One region of the Marinobacter sp. JSM 1782161 genome, then DNA from elsewhere that is predicted to be linked to it. Evidence: predicted binding sites of a transcription regulator. Region 1 holds the regulator's gene; the other holds the start of a gene.
The links. Region 1 encodes FliA, which starts transcription of late flagellar genes. Its sites were predicted from a motif close to CTAAAGTTTNNNNNNNNNNNGCCGNTAA; they were not measured.
Positions count from the first base shown of each region.

Region 2: a site for FliA is predicted at 4,992-5,019, ahead of GQB00_RS02825 (methyl-accepting chemotaxis protein). Genes of this name have one in related genera too.

Region 1 covers NZ_WSSA01000003.1:72,666-79,976, forward strand. The annotation lists gene GQB00_RS13045 (chemotaxis protein CheA) at 1-2,110, opposite strand, end outside; gene GQB00_RS13050 (protein phosphatase CheZ) at 2,124-2,915, opposite strand; gene cheY (chemotaxis response regulator CheY) at 2,933-3,319, opposite strand; gene GQB00_RS13060 (RNA polymerase sigma factor FliA) at 3,492-4,232, opposite strand; gene GQB00_RS13065 (MinD/ParA family protein) at 4,300-5,112, opposite strand; gene flhF (flagellar biosynthesis protein FlhF) at 5,221-6,492, opposite strand; gene flhA (flagellar biosynthesis protein FlhA) at 6,554-7,311, opposite strand, start outside.
Region 2 covers NZ_WSSA01000002.1:630,592-637,902, reverse strand. The annotation lists gene GQB00_RS02840 (bifunctional GNAT family N-acetyltransferase/carbon-nitrogen hydrolase family protein) at 1-647, opposite strand, end outside; gene GQB00_RS02835 (methyl-accepting chemotaxis protein) at 883-2,772, shown strand; gene GQB00_RS02830 (methyl-accepting chemotaxis protein) at 3,005-4,897, shown strand; gene GQB00_RS02825 (methyl-accepting chemotaxis protein) at 5,127-7,016, shown strand; gene GQB00_RS02820 (ABC transporter substrate-binding protein) at 7,054-7,311, opposite strand, start outside.

The sequences.
Region 1 (7,311 bases):
CGTCCCCGGTGATGGTGGCTCCGGCCATGCCGGGTGTGCCGTGCAGCATGCGACCGAGCGGCTTGATCACCACCTCTTCCTGGCCGATCAACTGGTCGACCACAAAGCCCACCTGCCGGGTGCCCATGGCCACGATCACCACGTGTGCGTTCTCCGGCTCGGGTTCGCCGGCAGCGCCGTGAACCAGCCAGTTCTTGATCTTATAGAGCGGGAACACCTTGTCCCGCACCACGATGCATTCGCGGCCATCGACGATGTTTTTCTTGGTCAGATCCAGGTGGAAGATCTCCACCACGTTGACCAGTGGCAAGGCGAACGACTGATCTCCCAGCATGATCATCAGCGTGGGCATGATGGCCAGGGTCAGCGGCACCTTGATAATGATCCGCGACCCCTTACCCAGCTCCGACTCGATACCGATGGTGCCGTTGAGCTGGCTGATCTTGGTCTTGACCACGTCCATCCCGACGCCGCGGCCGGACACGTCGGAAATCTGGTCCTTGGTGGAAAAGCCCGGTGCGAAGATCAGGTTGTAGCATTCGCTGTTGGTCAGACGGTCGGCGGCTTCCTGTTCGTAGATGCCCTTCTCCACCGCTTTCTGGCGCAGCTTGTCGGGATCCATGCCGGCGCCGTCGTCCTCGATCACCAGCAGGATGTGGTCGCCTTCCTGCTCGGCGGACAGGGTCACCTTGCCCTTGCGCGGTTTGCCGGCATTCTCACGCACATCCGGCGCTTCAATGCCGTGGTCGACGGAGTTGCGCACCAGGTGCACCAACGGGTCCGCCAGCGCCTCGACCAGGTTCTTGTCCAGGTCGGTGTCCTCGCCGTGCATTACGAGGTCGATTTCCTTCTTGAGGCTTCGGGCCAGGTCGCGCACCACCCGCGGGAAGCGACCGAAGACTTTCTTGATCGGCTGCATGCGGGTGGCCATCACCGCCGACTGCAGATCCGCCGTGACCACATCCAGGTTGGACACGGCCTTGTGCATCTCGGTGTTCTCGCTCTGGTCGCCCAGGCGTTGCAGGCGGTTCCGCACCAGCACCAGCTCGCCCACCATGTTCATGATGTCGTCCAGGCGCTTGGTATCAACCCGCACCGAGGCCTCGGCCGTCGGCTGGGCGTCGCGCTGGGGTACCGCCGGCGAGGCCGGTGCTTTCTTGTCGTCAGCCGCTGGCTTGTTGTCGCCTGCACCCTGAGTGCTGGCAGCGGCGGGCTTCTGCGCCGGGCCGGTGGCCGGGCCCTTGCCCTTGCCGTGGAGCTCGTCCAGCAGGCTCTCAAACTCGTCGTCGGTGATCTTGTCGTCACCGCCGGCAGCGGCCTCCGGCGCCTTGCCGGCCGGCACGTCGGGGCTGGCACCGGCGGCGCCCTTGAACTGGCCCTTACCGTGCAGCTCGTCGAGCAGATTTTCGAATTCGTCGTCGGAGATCTCGTCGTCGGCGGCCGCGGCGCTTTCGTTGCTCTTGGCGGCATCCGCCGGCGTGCCGCCGTGCTTGCCCTTGCCGTGCAGCTCGTCCAGCAGATTCTCGAATTCGTCGTCGGAGATCTCGTCGTCCTGGTCGGCGTCGCCGGACTCGCTCTTCTCACCCTCCAGGGCGTCGAGCAACTGTTCGAACTCGTCGTCGGTGATGTCGCCCTGGTCGGCGCCACCGGCGGGATCGCTTTCAGTTGGGGCTGGCTGACGGTCCTCCACCGCCGGCTCGGCGGTTTTGGGCGCCGCACCTTCCGGCTCGGCCAGCGCGTCGAGGGCTGCGATCAACGCAGGGTCGGCCGGCGTTGGCTCTTCCCGGTTGCGCACCTGGTCGAACATGGCGTTGACGTTATCCAGCGCTTCGAGCACCACGTCCATCAGATCGGACGTCACCTGGCGCTTGTGGTTGCGCAGGGTGTCGAAGACATTCTCGGCGGAATGGCAGCAGTTGACGAGCGCCTCCAACTGGAGGAAGCCGGCGCCGCCCTTGACGGTATGGAAACCGCGGAAAATGGCATTCAGCAGGTCGCTGTTATCCGGCTGCTGCTCCAGGTCGACCAACTGCTCCGACAGTTTTTCGAGAATTTCTCCAGCCTCGATCAGGAAATCCTGGAGAATCTCTTCGTCAGCATCTAACGCCATGCAATGTCCTCACTTAAAAACCAAGGCTGGACAGGAGGTCATCGACATCATCCTGGCCGGATACGACATCCTCACGCTCGTCGGCGTGCATCTGCGGACCTTCCCCTTTCTCGATCGCCCGGGCCGGTTCTTCGCCCAGTTCATGGACGGTGCCGGTAATCTGGTCAACATGGCTGGCCATGACCACCAGGCTCAGGAGGTGCTCCTCCACTTCCTTGACCAGGGCGGTGACCTTCTGGATGACCTGCCCGGTCAGATCCTGGAAGTCCTGCGCCAGAAGTATTTCCGACAGGTGTGAGTACAGGATTTCCGTGTCGTTCGCGGTCTGGTCGAAGAAACGATCGATGCGGTGGTACAGTTCGCGGAATTCACCGGCACCGATTTCGCGACGACGCAGTTTTTTCCAGTCGTCGCGCAGTGCCAGGGCTTCCTCGCGCATGGCGCTGGCCTTGGGCATGGCCTCCTCGACCAGGTCCATGGTGCGGTTGGCGGCGCTGCCGGTCATTTCCACAACGTAGGCCAGCCGGTCCGAGGCATCGGTCATCTTGGACAGCGCTTCGCGCTGTTCGGCGTTCTGCGGATCGATCTGGAAATTGCGAATCGCTTCGTGGAGGCTGCGCGTCAAACGGCCAACCTCGTGGTACAGGCTCTGGTCCCGCACGTCGTTGAGCTCGTTGATCAGACGCATCGCCGCCGCGTAATCCCCGGCATCCACCTGCGCCTTGAGGTCAGTCGCCTGCTGCTTCAGCTTTTCGGTGACTTCAGGGTCGAGCTTCCCCGCATTGTCGTCTTTTGGATTGCCCATGATTGGCGCTCTGATATTCAGGACTGGATGCGTTCGAAGATCTTCTCAATCTTTTCCTTGAGGACCGCTGCCGTGAACGGTTTCACCACGTAGCCATTGACGCCGGCCTGGGCGGCGGCCACGATCTGGTCGCGCTTGGCTTCGGCTGTGACCATCAGGATGGGCAGGTCCTTAAGCATGTCGTCGGCACGACAGGCCTGCAACAGCTCGAAGCCGGACATGCCCGGCATGTTCCAGTCGGTGACGAGGAAGTCGTACTTGCCGCTCTTGAGCATGGGCAGCGCTGTGTTGCCGTCGTCGGCCTCGTCGGTATTGGTGAAACCGAGGTCGCGCAGCAGGTTCTTGATGATGCGCCGCATCGTGGAGAAATCATCCACGATCAGAATTTTCATGTTCTTGTCCAATGGGACCTCCAATCGTTACAACCCGGGATACCAATCGTGCCGGCCCGCCTCCTTCTGACCGGCCACACCGTGCCGGCGGGATCAAAAGGCACCGCCTATTCTGTCCAGTCCACGGACGCTGTAAAGCACCCGTTACCAAAAACTACAGTTTGTACCGTTCTCTAGTGTCGAATCAGCTCGATTGCCAGTCGCTCAGGCGCGCTTTCAGACGCAGTGCCGCCTGACTGTGGATCTGGCTGACGCGACTCTCGCTGACGCCGATGACCGCGCCGATTTCCTTGAGGTTAAGCTCTTCCTGGTAATACAGACTCAGGACCAGCTTTTCGCGCTCCGGCAGCCCATCGATGGCCTGGGCCAGACTGTGCCGGAAACCGGCTTCGGACAACTCCGCATAGGGGGCGTCAGATACCGCATCTTCATTGTCTATCGGCACCTCGCCGGATTCATTTAGCTCATCGAGACTAAAAAGTCGTCCTCCGCTCGAATCGGCGAGGCAGGCGTGGTATTCGTTGAGCGTCATTTCCAGCTCGGCGGCGACGTCCGCATCCCTGGCTTCCTCGCCGGTACGGGCCTCGACGGCCTTGATGGCCTGCGCGATGCGACGGGTGTTGCGATGGACGGAGCGCGGCACCCAGTCACCCCGGCGGATCTCGTCAACGATCGCGCCACGGATACGGATACCGGCGTAGGTTTCGAAGGAAGCGCCTTTATTGGCTTCGTATTTTTGCGCGGCCTCCAGCAGGCCGATCATGCCGGCCTGCATCAGGTCTTCCAACTGCACAGAGGCGGGCAGCCGCGCCATCATGTGCAGCGCGATCTTCTTCACCAGCGGCGCGTGATCCTCGACCAGTTGCCGGGCCGCACTCCGCTCACTGCTTTGTTGGTAGATTCCAAGGCCTTTTGCCAACGTCATCAATCCGGATTACCCAAACAGCCCGTTTGACCGCCATACCACCTGCCCTGTCGGCCGGCGTACTGCATCAGGCGTCAACCAGACGCTCTACGAAAAATTCCAGGTGCCCCCGCGGCGACGACGGCAATGGCCAGTTGTCGACTTTCTGGGCCAGGGCCTTGATGGCCAGCGACGCCTTGGCGCGGGGATAGGCTTCGAGCACTGCACGCTGACGTTGTACCGCTTTCTTGACCGCTTCGTCGAACGGGACGATGCCCTCATATTGTAGTGCAACATCCAGGAATCTCTCGGTCACCCGGGTCAACTTGCCGAACAGGTGCTTGCCTTCCTGGTCGTTGCGTACCTGGTTGGCCAGGATGCGGAAACGGTTAGTGCCGTAATCACGGTTCATCAGCTTGATCAGGGCGTAGGCGTCAGTGATGGAGGTGGGCTCGTCGCAGACCACCAGCAGCAGCTCCTGGGACGCTCGCAGGAAGCTGACCACGGATTCGGAGATGCCAGCCGCGGTGTCCACGATGAGCACGTCGATCTGGTCCCCCAGTTCACTGAACGCGTTGATCAGTCCGGCGTGTTCCATCGGCGTCAGTTGAGTCATGCGCTGGGTGCCGGAGGACGCCGGAACGATCTTGATGCCGCCCGGCCCGTCCACCAGGACGTCGCGCAGGTCGCACTGACCGTTCAGCACGTCGGACAGGTTGTGCTGGGCGGTGATGCCCAGCAGCACGTCGATGTTGGCCAGTCCCAGATCAGCGTCCAGGACCACCACACGACGCCCCATCTGAGCCAGGGCAATGGCCAGATTGACCGAAACGTTGCTCTTGCCAACGCCACCTTTGCCGCCGGATACGGCGATCACCTGAACCGGGTTTGGTCTACTCATGCCGGGTACAGTCTCTCACGACAGGTTGTGATTCTCTCGGCCGGTTCCGACCGGCTCTGTGTATGGACGGCTCCAGAACGATCGGCGGCTCCGGCAACCTTCCCGTATTCAGGCACCCGCTGCGACCATGGACGTCTCCCGCATCTGGCGCAGGCGTTCCACACCCAGGCGGACCAGCGGTGCGGACTGCGCGGGATGGATGTCTTCGGGAATGCGCTGGCCATCGGTGTAGTAGGCCACCCGAAGTCCGGTTTCCATGGCGAACCCGAGTACCTCGCCGAGCGTCAGGGCTTCATCCAGCTTGGTCATGATACACCCGGCAGGATTCGCCATCTTATAGCAATGCCACGTGGATTTCATGATCCGCGGCTGACTGGTGGCCGACAGCACGAGGTAGGGCTTGACCGGGTGATCGCTCGACGCCAGCTCTTCCAGCTGCTCCTGGTGGCCGCGATCGGCGTGGGTCAGGCCCGCGGTGTCGATCAGTACCAGACGCTTGTCGGACAGGTCGTCCAGAATCCGGTCGAGGGAATGGCTCTCGTCGACCACGCGTACCGGCACATTGAGGATGCGGCCGAAGACGAACAGCTGCTCATGGGCCGCCACCCGGTAGCGGTCGGTGGTGACCAGCGCCAGGGAATCCGGACCATGCTCAAGCACATAGCGCGCCGCCATCTTGCCGATGGTTGTGGTCTTGCCGGAGCCGGTGGGGCCGACCAACGCGACGATACCGCCCTGCTCGACAATCTCCTTATCCTGGGTCCGAACCCCCGCGGCGAGGGTCCGCAGCGCCTTCTTCCAGCCTTCTTCAAGGCGGCAGTGGCCCTGGTTACGGGCCAGTGACCCGGCCAGCTGGCTGGACAGACCAAACTCCTCCAGGCGCTCCGCCAGACGCTGCTGGCTGGCGACGGCCGGTTCCGCGGGCTGGGCTTTGCCTGGAGTCCGCTCACGACGCTCGTTGACCATGTCCCGCAGCGAATGAATTTCGGCACGCATGGCTTCCAGAGCCGCCTGCGTGGTATCCGGCGCCTCGCTCTGGGGCTCGGCATTTTCCGCTACCTCGGCGAATACGTCCGGCTCGCGCGGCTGGCGCTTTTCGCGGATTTCACGAATGCGGTCGCGGGAACGGCCGAGTTCTTCCTCCAGGCGGCGATGCTGTTCCGCCTGCATTTCGGCCAGGCGCGCGCCGTTGGTGGCATCCACCGCGGCATTGCCCAAACGCTGGCGCGCCAGATTCTCGTCATAATCAAGGGCCGTCACGATTTCGACACCGCCATCCACCCGTCGGTTGGACAGGATGACCGCGTCCTCGCCCATTTCCAGGCGAACCATCTTCAGCGCTTCGGCCATGGTTGGCGCAAAAAACCGTTTTACCTTCATGATGACTTTCCTCCGTCGGCGCCGCCGTCAGCGACGCCCTGCTCTGCGGGCCGGCCTTGCCTTACTGCTGGCCCACCGATGCCACAATCGTGATCTGTTTGTTATCCGGCACTTCCTGATAGGACAGGACGTGCAAGCGCTCTACGCCATAGCTGACAAAACGGGCCATGACCGGCCTCAACGGCCCGGACACCAGCAGGATCGCCGGTTTGCCCATCATCTCCTGACGCTGGGCGGCGTCGCGCAGGGAACGCTGCAGTCGCTCGACCATGTTGGGTTCGAGCACCAGGCCGATATCGTCCTGACCGCCGGATTGTTGACTCTGCTGCATGGACTTTAGCAACATCTGTTCCAACTCCGGATCCAGGGTGATCACCGGGATTTCGTGATCGCCGCCGCAGATGCTCTGGACGATCATTCGCCGCAGCGATTGCCGGGCCGCCGTGGTCAGCACGCGAGCGTCCTGGGTCTTGGGCTGGACGTTGACGATGGCCTCGGCGATCGAGCGCATGTCGCGGATCGGCACCTCTTCCTGGAGCAGGCTCTGCAGGACTTTCAGCAGCAGACTGATGGAGACGGTGTTGGGCACCAACTCCTCGGCCAGCTTGGGCGAGACCTTCTCCAGCTGTTCCAGCCACTTCTGGACCTCCTCGTGCCCCAGCAGCTCGTGGGCGTGCTTCTGCAGGATCTGGTTGAGGTGGGTGGCCACCACGGTACTGGCATCGACGACGGTGTAGCCGAGTGTCTGGGCCTGATCTTTCTTGTCGGGCTCGATCCAGCTGGCATCCAGGCCGAACGCCGGGTCCTTGCCCTCAATGC
Region 2 (7,311 bases), on a different contig from region 1:
AGCACCGGCTGCGGCGGTGTGAACAGGATGTTGTTCCACTCGAGGAGTGTGGCATAACCCATTGATTTCTCGTCCTCCGGCAGATACTTGTGCATCAACCGGGTGACCTGGAAATCGTTTGACAGCTGGAAGGTAAGGATCGGATCGTAGATCTCCTTGCGGTCCACGCGCTCGATGTATTCGGCCGGCGTGAACTGGTCGGAGAATTTGTGGTAATTGGGGATGCGCCCGCCAGCGAGGATCGCGCGGAAGTTGCGCGACCGGCACAGTTCCTTGCGCGCTTCGTAGAGCCGGCGACCGAGCCGGTAGCCGCGATAGTCCGGGTGGATAAACACGTCGAGACCGTAGAGCGCATCGCCCTTGGCGTTATGGCGGATGCGTTCGTTCTTGAGGATCAGGTCGTCGTAGGTATGCGGGTTACTGAAGCGCTCGTAGTTGACGCACACGGTCAGGGCCACGGCGATCAACTCGCCACTGTCCTCGATGCAGATCTGGCCGTCCGGGAACTGTTCCACCAGCCCCTGGATCGTGTCCTCCGGCCAGGCCCCGCCGATGTCGTCGTAGATCAGATCCATCAGCCCCTTGAGCTGCGGATAGTCGTCTGGTGTCAGATTGCGAAGATTGAGGTGCAGTTCTTCGTGGGCCATTCAGGCGTCTCCCGGGCAGGTTGGAGGCTGTTGCAGAGCGTTACAAAAAAGGCTGTTCAATAAGGGTTTAGCATAACAGATCCCAAGATGACCTTGCGGTAACATTCGCGCATCCATCACAGGGATGCTCGTCGTTCCCGGCCTGTCGCCGGAGTTGCCGCGGTCACCGCCGGCGGTTTCACGCCAGCATCCAACCCCCTTGATGCCAACCCCTGATGCTTGAGGAACGCTCCCCATGAGCAGTATGTCATTCGGCCAGAAGTTGCTGACCGCCGTGGCCATTCTTCTGATTATCGTTGTCAGCCTGTACGCGTTGACCGGCGACCGTCGTCTGGTCACCACAACCGAAACCTACGTAGAAGCCATGGTTGAGGATTCCGTCAACCAGAGCACCGCCAGCATTGCCGAATGGCTCAATGCCAAGATGGACATGACCGAGTCCACCGCCGCGGCCCTGGCGAAAGTGGACTCCAGGGCCCAGGCCCGCGTGCTCCTGCAGGCGGCCACGCGCGGTGGCGGCTTCAACGATGTCTACATCGGCCGCGCCGACGGCTTCATGATGATGCCCACCGAAGCCCGGGACGCCACACTGCCGGCTGACTTCGACCCACGCACGCGCCCCTGGTACAAGCTGGCCCGCCAGAAGGGCAGCGGCACCTTCACCGAGCCGTTCGTCAACGTCACCGACGGCGGCATCATCCTGTCCGCCGCGGCGCCGGTGAAATCCGGCACCTTCGAAGGCGTGGTCGGGGCCGACATCACCCTGAAGACGATCGATCAGTTGCTGTCGTCCGTGACTCTGGCGAACACCGGCTACACCACGCTGATCAACCGTCAGGGCACCATTCTTTACCACCCGGACGCTGAGCTGGTGGGCAAGAACATCAAGAGCCTGCTGGGCAAAGCGCCAGAGCTGGATGGTGAGTCCCGGAGCTACACCATCGACGGAGAAGACTGGCGGGTAAGCTTCAACCACATCGACGATGCGCGGGCGGTCGACTGGTACCTGGGTACTGTCGCCAACGAAAACCTGATCATGGCACCGGTTCACGATGCGCGGGTCACCGGTTCGATCATTGCCGTTGTGGGCATTCTGCTGACCCTGGTGGTGCTGCACTTCATGCTGCGTAGCCTGATGGCGCCGGTACGCAACCTGCAGGGTGCCATGCAGGATATCGCCAGCGGCGAAGCGGACCTGACCAAGCGCCTGGAAATCAGCAGTCGCGACGAGTTCGGCCAGACCGCCGAGAACTTCAACGCGTTTGTCAGCAACGTACAGGCGGTCGTAAGGGACGTGCAGCGTGGCGCTATCGAACTGCGCGACGCGGTCGGCTCCCTCAAGCAGACCGCCAGCGCCAGCCGTGGCAGCGTCGAGAATCAGCAGGGCGAAATCGATATGGTGGCCACCGCCATCAACGAGATGTCCGCCGCCGCCAACGAGATCGCCCAGTCGGCCCAGCAGACGGCGGATGCCGCCAACACCGCCGACACTGATGCCCAGGAAACCCGCCAGACAGTGACCGCGTCCCGCGATGCCGTCGAGCGCCTGGCGTCCGAGATCGGTTCTGCGTCTGAAGTCATCGAGCGCCTGGGCCAGGACGTCACCCAGATCAACACCATCCTGGAGGTCATCCAGGATGTGGCGGAACAGACCAACCTGCTGGCCCTGAATGCCGCCATCGAGGCGGCCCGGGCGGGCGAAGCCGGTCGTGGCTTCGCGGTGGTGGCCGATGAAGTCCGCAGCCTGGCCCGTCGCACCCACGACAGCACCGAAGAGATCAACAGCATGATCGAACGGCTGCAAAAGGGCGCCGACGATGCCGTGAAGGTGATGCAGGATTCCCGCGCCATCTCCAATGTCTCCATGGAAAAAGCCCAGGACGCCATGGACGCCCTGAACCGTATTGCCGAGGCGATCACCTCGATCAGCAACATGACCACCCAGATCGCCACGGCGTCGGAAGAGCAGACGTCCGTCACCGAGGAACTCAACGCGTCCATCACGCGCATTTCCGAGCAAGGTCAGGAGGCCGCCCGCGCCGCCAGCGACAACGACCACTACAGCGGCAAGATCGACGAAATCGGCAGCCACCTGCACGACAACGTCGACCGCTTTATCGTCTGAGGTTTCCCTTCCAACTCCTTGTCCGGCCGATATTTTCTTTCGGCCGGACGCTTCCTTTCCCGCAAGCGTTACATTCTGTCACTACTGTGATCGCTAAAGTTCTCATCCATTCGGCCGATCTTAACGGGTAACACCTATAACACCTGTTGCAGGCTGGGCCGTCCTATAACTCCCGATAAAGAACAAACGACGGCGTGCGACCCACTCGATAGTCCATGGGAGAACCCCGTTCATGCGCAGTATGTCATTCGGGCAAAAGCTGTTAGCCGCCGTCGCGGTCCTTTTCATCCTGGTGATCAGTGTTTACGCCGTCATGGGCGACCGGCGTCTGATCGGTACCACGGAAACCTACGTTGATGCCCTGGTCGACGACTCGGTGGCTCAGAGCACGGCCAGCATCGCGGAGTGGCTGAACAGCCGTCTGGATATCACCGAGGGTGCGGCCCGCGGCCTGGCTCCCATGAGTCAGGAAAACCAGGCGCGTGCGGTCTTGCAGGCGGCCACGCAGGGCGGCGGGTTCGAGAACGTCTACGTGGGTCGGGCGGACGGTTACATGCTGATGCCCACCGCCAAGGCGCAGGCGACGCTGCCCGACGACTACGATCCCCGCGTCCGCCCCTGGTACAAGCTGGCCAATTCCACCGGCGGGCGGGCCACGTTCACCGAGCCGTACCAGGACGCCAGCAGCGGTAACCTCATCATTTCCACTGTGGCGCCAGTGACATCGGGCACCTATCAGGGCGTGGTCGGCGGTGACATCACCCTGGCCACCATTGACCGCCTGCTGTCCACGCTAACCCTGGCCGATACCGGCTATGCCACCCTGATCACGCGGGAGGGCAAGATTCTTTACCATCCGGATCGCGAGCTGGTCGGCAAGAACATCGAGGAACTGATCGGCGATCGGCCCCAACTCGACGGGTCCACCCACCACTACGAATTCAATGACGCGGAATGGCGCACCAGTTTCCACGCCATCGACGACGCCCGCGGCGTGGAGTGGTACCTGGGCACCCTGGCCAACGAAGACAAGATCATGGCGCCGGTGCAGGAAGCGCGCATCGCCGGCTCCATCGTCGCGGTGATCGGCATCATCGTGACGCTGATCCTGCTTAATGTGGCAGTGCGCCTGCTGATGAAGCCGGTGCGCAATCTGCGTGATGCCATGCAGGACATCGCCAGCGGGGAGGCGGACCTGACCCGTCGGCTGGAGGTGAGCAGCCAGGACGAGTTCGGCCAGACCGCCGAGAACTTCAACGCCTTTATCAGCAACGTTCAGGACGTCGTCCGGGACGTGCAACGTGGCGCGATCGAACTGCGCGATGCCGTGGGGTCACTGAAGCAGACCGCCGGCGCCAGCCGCTCGAGCGTGGAAGGTCAGCAGACGGAAATCGACATGGTGGCCACGGCCATCAACGAGATGTCCGCCGCAGCCAACGAAATCGCTCAGAACGCGCAACAGACCGCCGACGCCTCGACCACCGCCGACCAGGACGCCCAGGCGACCCAGGAAACCGTCAAGGCCTCCCGCGATGCGGTGGAACGCCTGGCCACGGAAATCGGTTCCGCGGCCGAAGCGGTGGAGAGCCTGGGCCAGGACGTTACCCAGATCAACACGATCCTGGAAGTGATTCAGGACGTGGCCGAGCAGACCAACCTGCTGGCGCTCAACGCGGCCATTGAGGCGGCCAGGGCGGGCGAGGCCGGTCGTGGCTTCGCGGTGGTGGCCGACGAGGTACGCAATCTGGCGCGCCGCACCCATGACAGCACCGAAGAGATCAATAGCATGATCGAGCGGCTGCAGAGGGGCGCCAGCAACGCGGTCAACGTGATGCAGGAATCCCGTGCGGTTTCCAACGTGTCCATGGAGAAGGCCCAGGACGCCATGGATTCCCTCAACCGCATCGCCGAGGCGATTACCGCCATCAGCAACATGACGACCCAGATCGCCACCGCTTCGGAAGAACAGACATCGGTCACCGAGGAGCTGAACGCCTCGATCAACCGCATCGCGGACCAGGGCCAGGAGGCCGCCGCCGCAGCCTCGGAGAACGACGTCTACAGCGGCAAGATCGATGACATCGGCCAGCACCTGCACGGCAACGTCGAGCGCTTCAACGTCTAGAGCGATGCGCAGGGCATCGGACGACCGGCGCGAGGTTCATGCCTCCTGCCGGTCGTCGCTTTGACAGGCCGGGAAACAATCCAACCAGACTGGGCTTAAGTCCCGAGCCCTCAGGCCGATAAGTACCACAGGGCCTGCCGAGCCCACCGACAACCACAATGATTCCGGAAAGCCCCTCCGCGCGACCGTTCGGTGCGGGCCGGTTACTTCGATCAGGAGAGTTCAAACGATGCGCAGTATGTCATTCGGGCAAAAGCTGCTGACGGCTGTCGCCGTTCTGTTCATCCTCGTTATCAGCGTGTACGCCATTCTCGGCGATCGACGCCTGAGTTCGACGACGGAAACCTATGTCGAGGCCCTGGTGGATGACTCCATCGCCCAGACCCAGGCCAGCATTTCCGAATGGCTCAACAGCCGCCTCGCGATGGTCGAAGGGGCCGCGCGTAACCTGTCCGGCGCGGACACCGAGGAACAGGCCCGGGCAATCCTGCACACGGCGTCCCTCGGCGGTGGCTTCAAGGACATCTCCATTGGCCGTGCGGACGGCTACAGCCTGCAGGCCACCAAGGAATTGTCCGCCATGCTGCCGGACGACTACGATCCGCGTACGCGCCCCTGGTACAAGACCGGCATGAGCGCCAGCAGCCCGACGTTCACCGAAGTCTTCCTGGACGCCGGTACCGGCAAGGGCATCATCTCTCCGGTGGCGCCCATCAAATCCGGCCCCTACAAAGGCGTCGCCGCCGGCATCATCACCCTGGAAACGGTGGATGAGCTGCTGTCTGCCGTGACCCTGGCGGACACCGGTTACGCCGTTCTGATCAATGCCGACGGCAAGGTGCTCTACCACCCGAACCGCGAGCGGGTCGGCAAGAACGTCCAGGCATTGATCGGCGAAAAACCGCGCCTGGACGGATCCACGCATCTTTACCACTTCAACGACGCCGACTGGCGAGTGAGTTTCCATTCCATCGCCGACGCCAAGGGCGTCGACTGGTACCTGGGCACGGTGGCCAACGAGGACAGGATCATGGCGCCGGTACACAGCGCGCGGATCACCGGGATTATTGTCGCCGTGGTCGGGATCGTGGTGACCCTGATCCTGCTCAACGTGGTGGTACGCCTGCTGATGAAGCCGGTGCGCAACCTGCGCGATGCCATGCAGGATATCGCCAGCGGGGAGGCGGACCTGACCCGTCGGCTGGAGGTAAGCAGCCAGGACGAGTTCGGGCAGACCGCCGAGAACTTCAACGCCTTTATCAGCAACGTGCAGGACGTCGTCCGGGATGTGCAACGTGGCGCCGTCGAACTCCGGGACGCGGTGGGCTCGCTGAAGCAGACCGCCGGCGCCAGCCGCTCGAGCGTGGAAGGGCAGCAGACAGAAATCGACATGGTGGCCACGGCCATCAACGAGATGTCTGCCGCCGCCAACGAGATCGCCCAGAACGCCCAGCAAACGGCGGATGCGTCCGGCAATGCCGACCGGGACGCGCAGGAAACCCAGGAAACCGTCAAGGCGTCCCGCGACGCGGTGGAGCGCCTGGCCACGGAAATCGGTTCCGCGGCCGAAGCGGTGGAGACCCTGGGCCAGGACGTTACCCAGATCAACACGATCCTGGAAGTCATTCAGGACGTCGCGGAACAGACCAACCTGCTGGCGCTCAACGCCGCCATTGAGGCGGCCAGGGCGGGCGAGGCCGGTCGTGGCTTCGCGGTGGTGGCCGACGAGGTACGCAATCTGGCGCGCCGCACCCATGACAGCACCGAAGAGATCAACAGCATGATCGAGCGGCTGCAGAGGGGCGCCAGCAACGCGGTCAACGTGATGCAGGAATCCCGTGCGGTCTCCAACGTGTCCATGGAGAAGGCCCAGGACGCCATGGATTCCCTCAACCGCATCGCCGAGGCGATTACCGCCATCAGCAACATGACGACCCAGATCGCCACCGCTTCGGAAGAGCAGACATCGGTCACTGAGGAACTGAACGCCTCGATCAACCGCATCGCCGATCAGGGCCAGGAGGCCGCCGCCGCAGCCTCGGAGAACGATGTCTACAGCGGCAAGATCGACGACATCGGCGGCAAGCTCCACGACAACGTGGCGCGTTTCGTCGTGTGAACGTGAACCGGCCAGGGTGGTCGCGCAACGGCGGCCATCAGGGCTCCAGATCCGGCGACCGGGTGTCACCCAACTGGATCTGGACCTTCATGTTCTGCAGCACGTCCTTGCTGATGCCATAGGCGCCACCCGGCAGCCAGGGATTTCCCAGGTGAAAGACCCGCCGCCCGGTCAGGTTGAGGGCCTCCAGGGGTTCGGTGAAGTAGCGGTTGAGGTATTCCACGAAGCTGCCGTCGGCAATCGAGCGTTCCAGGCCGAGCTGAATGCGCACCGCCAGGGGATAATCGCCGCTGCC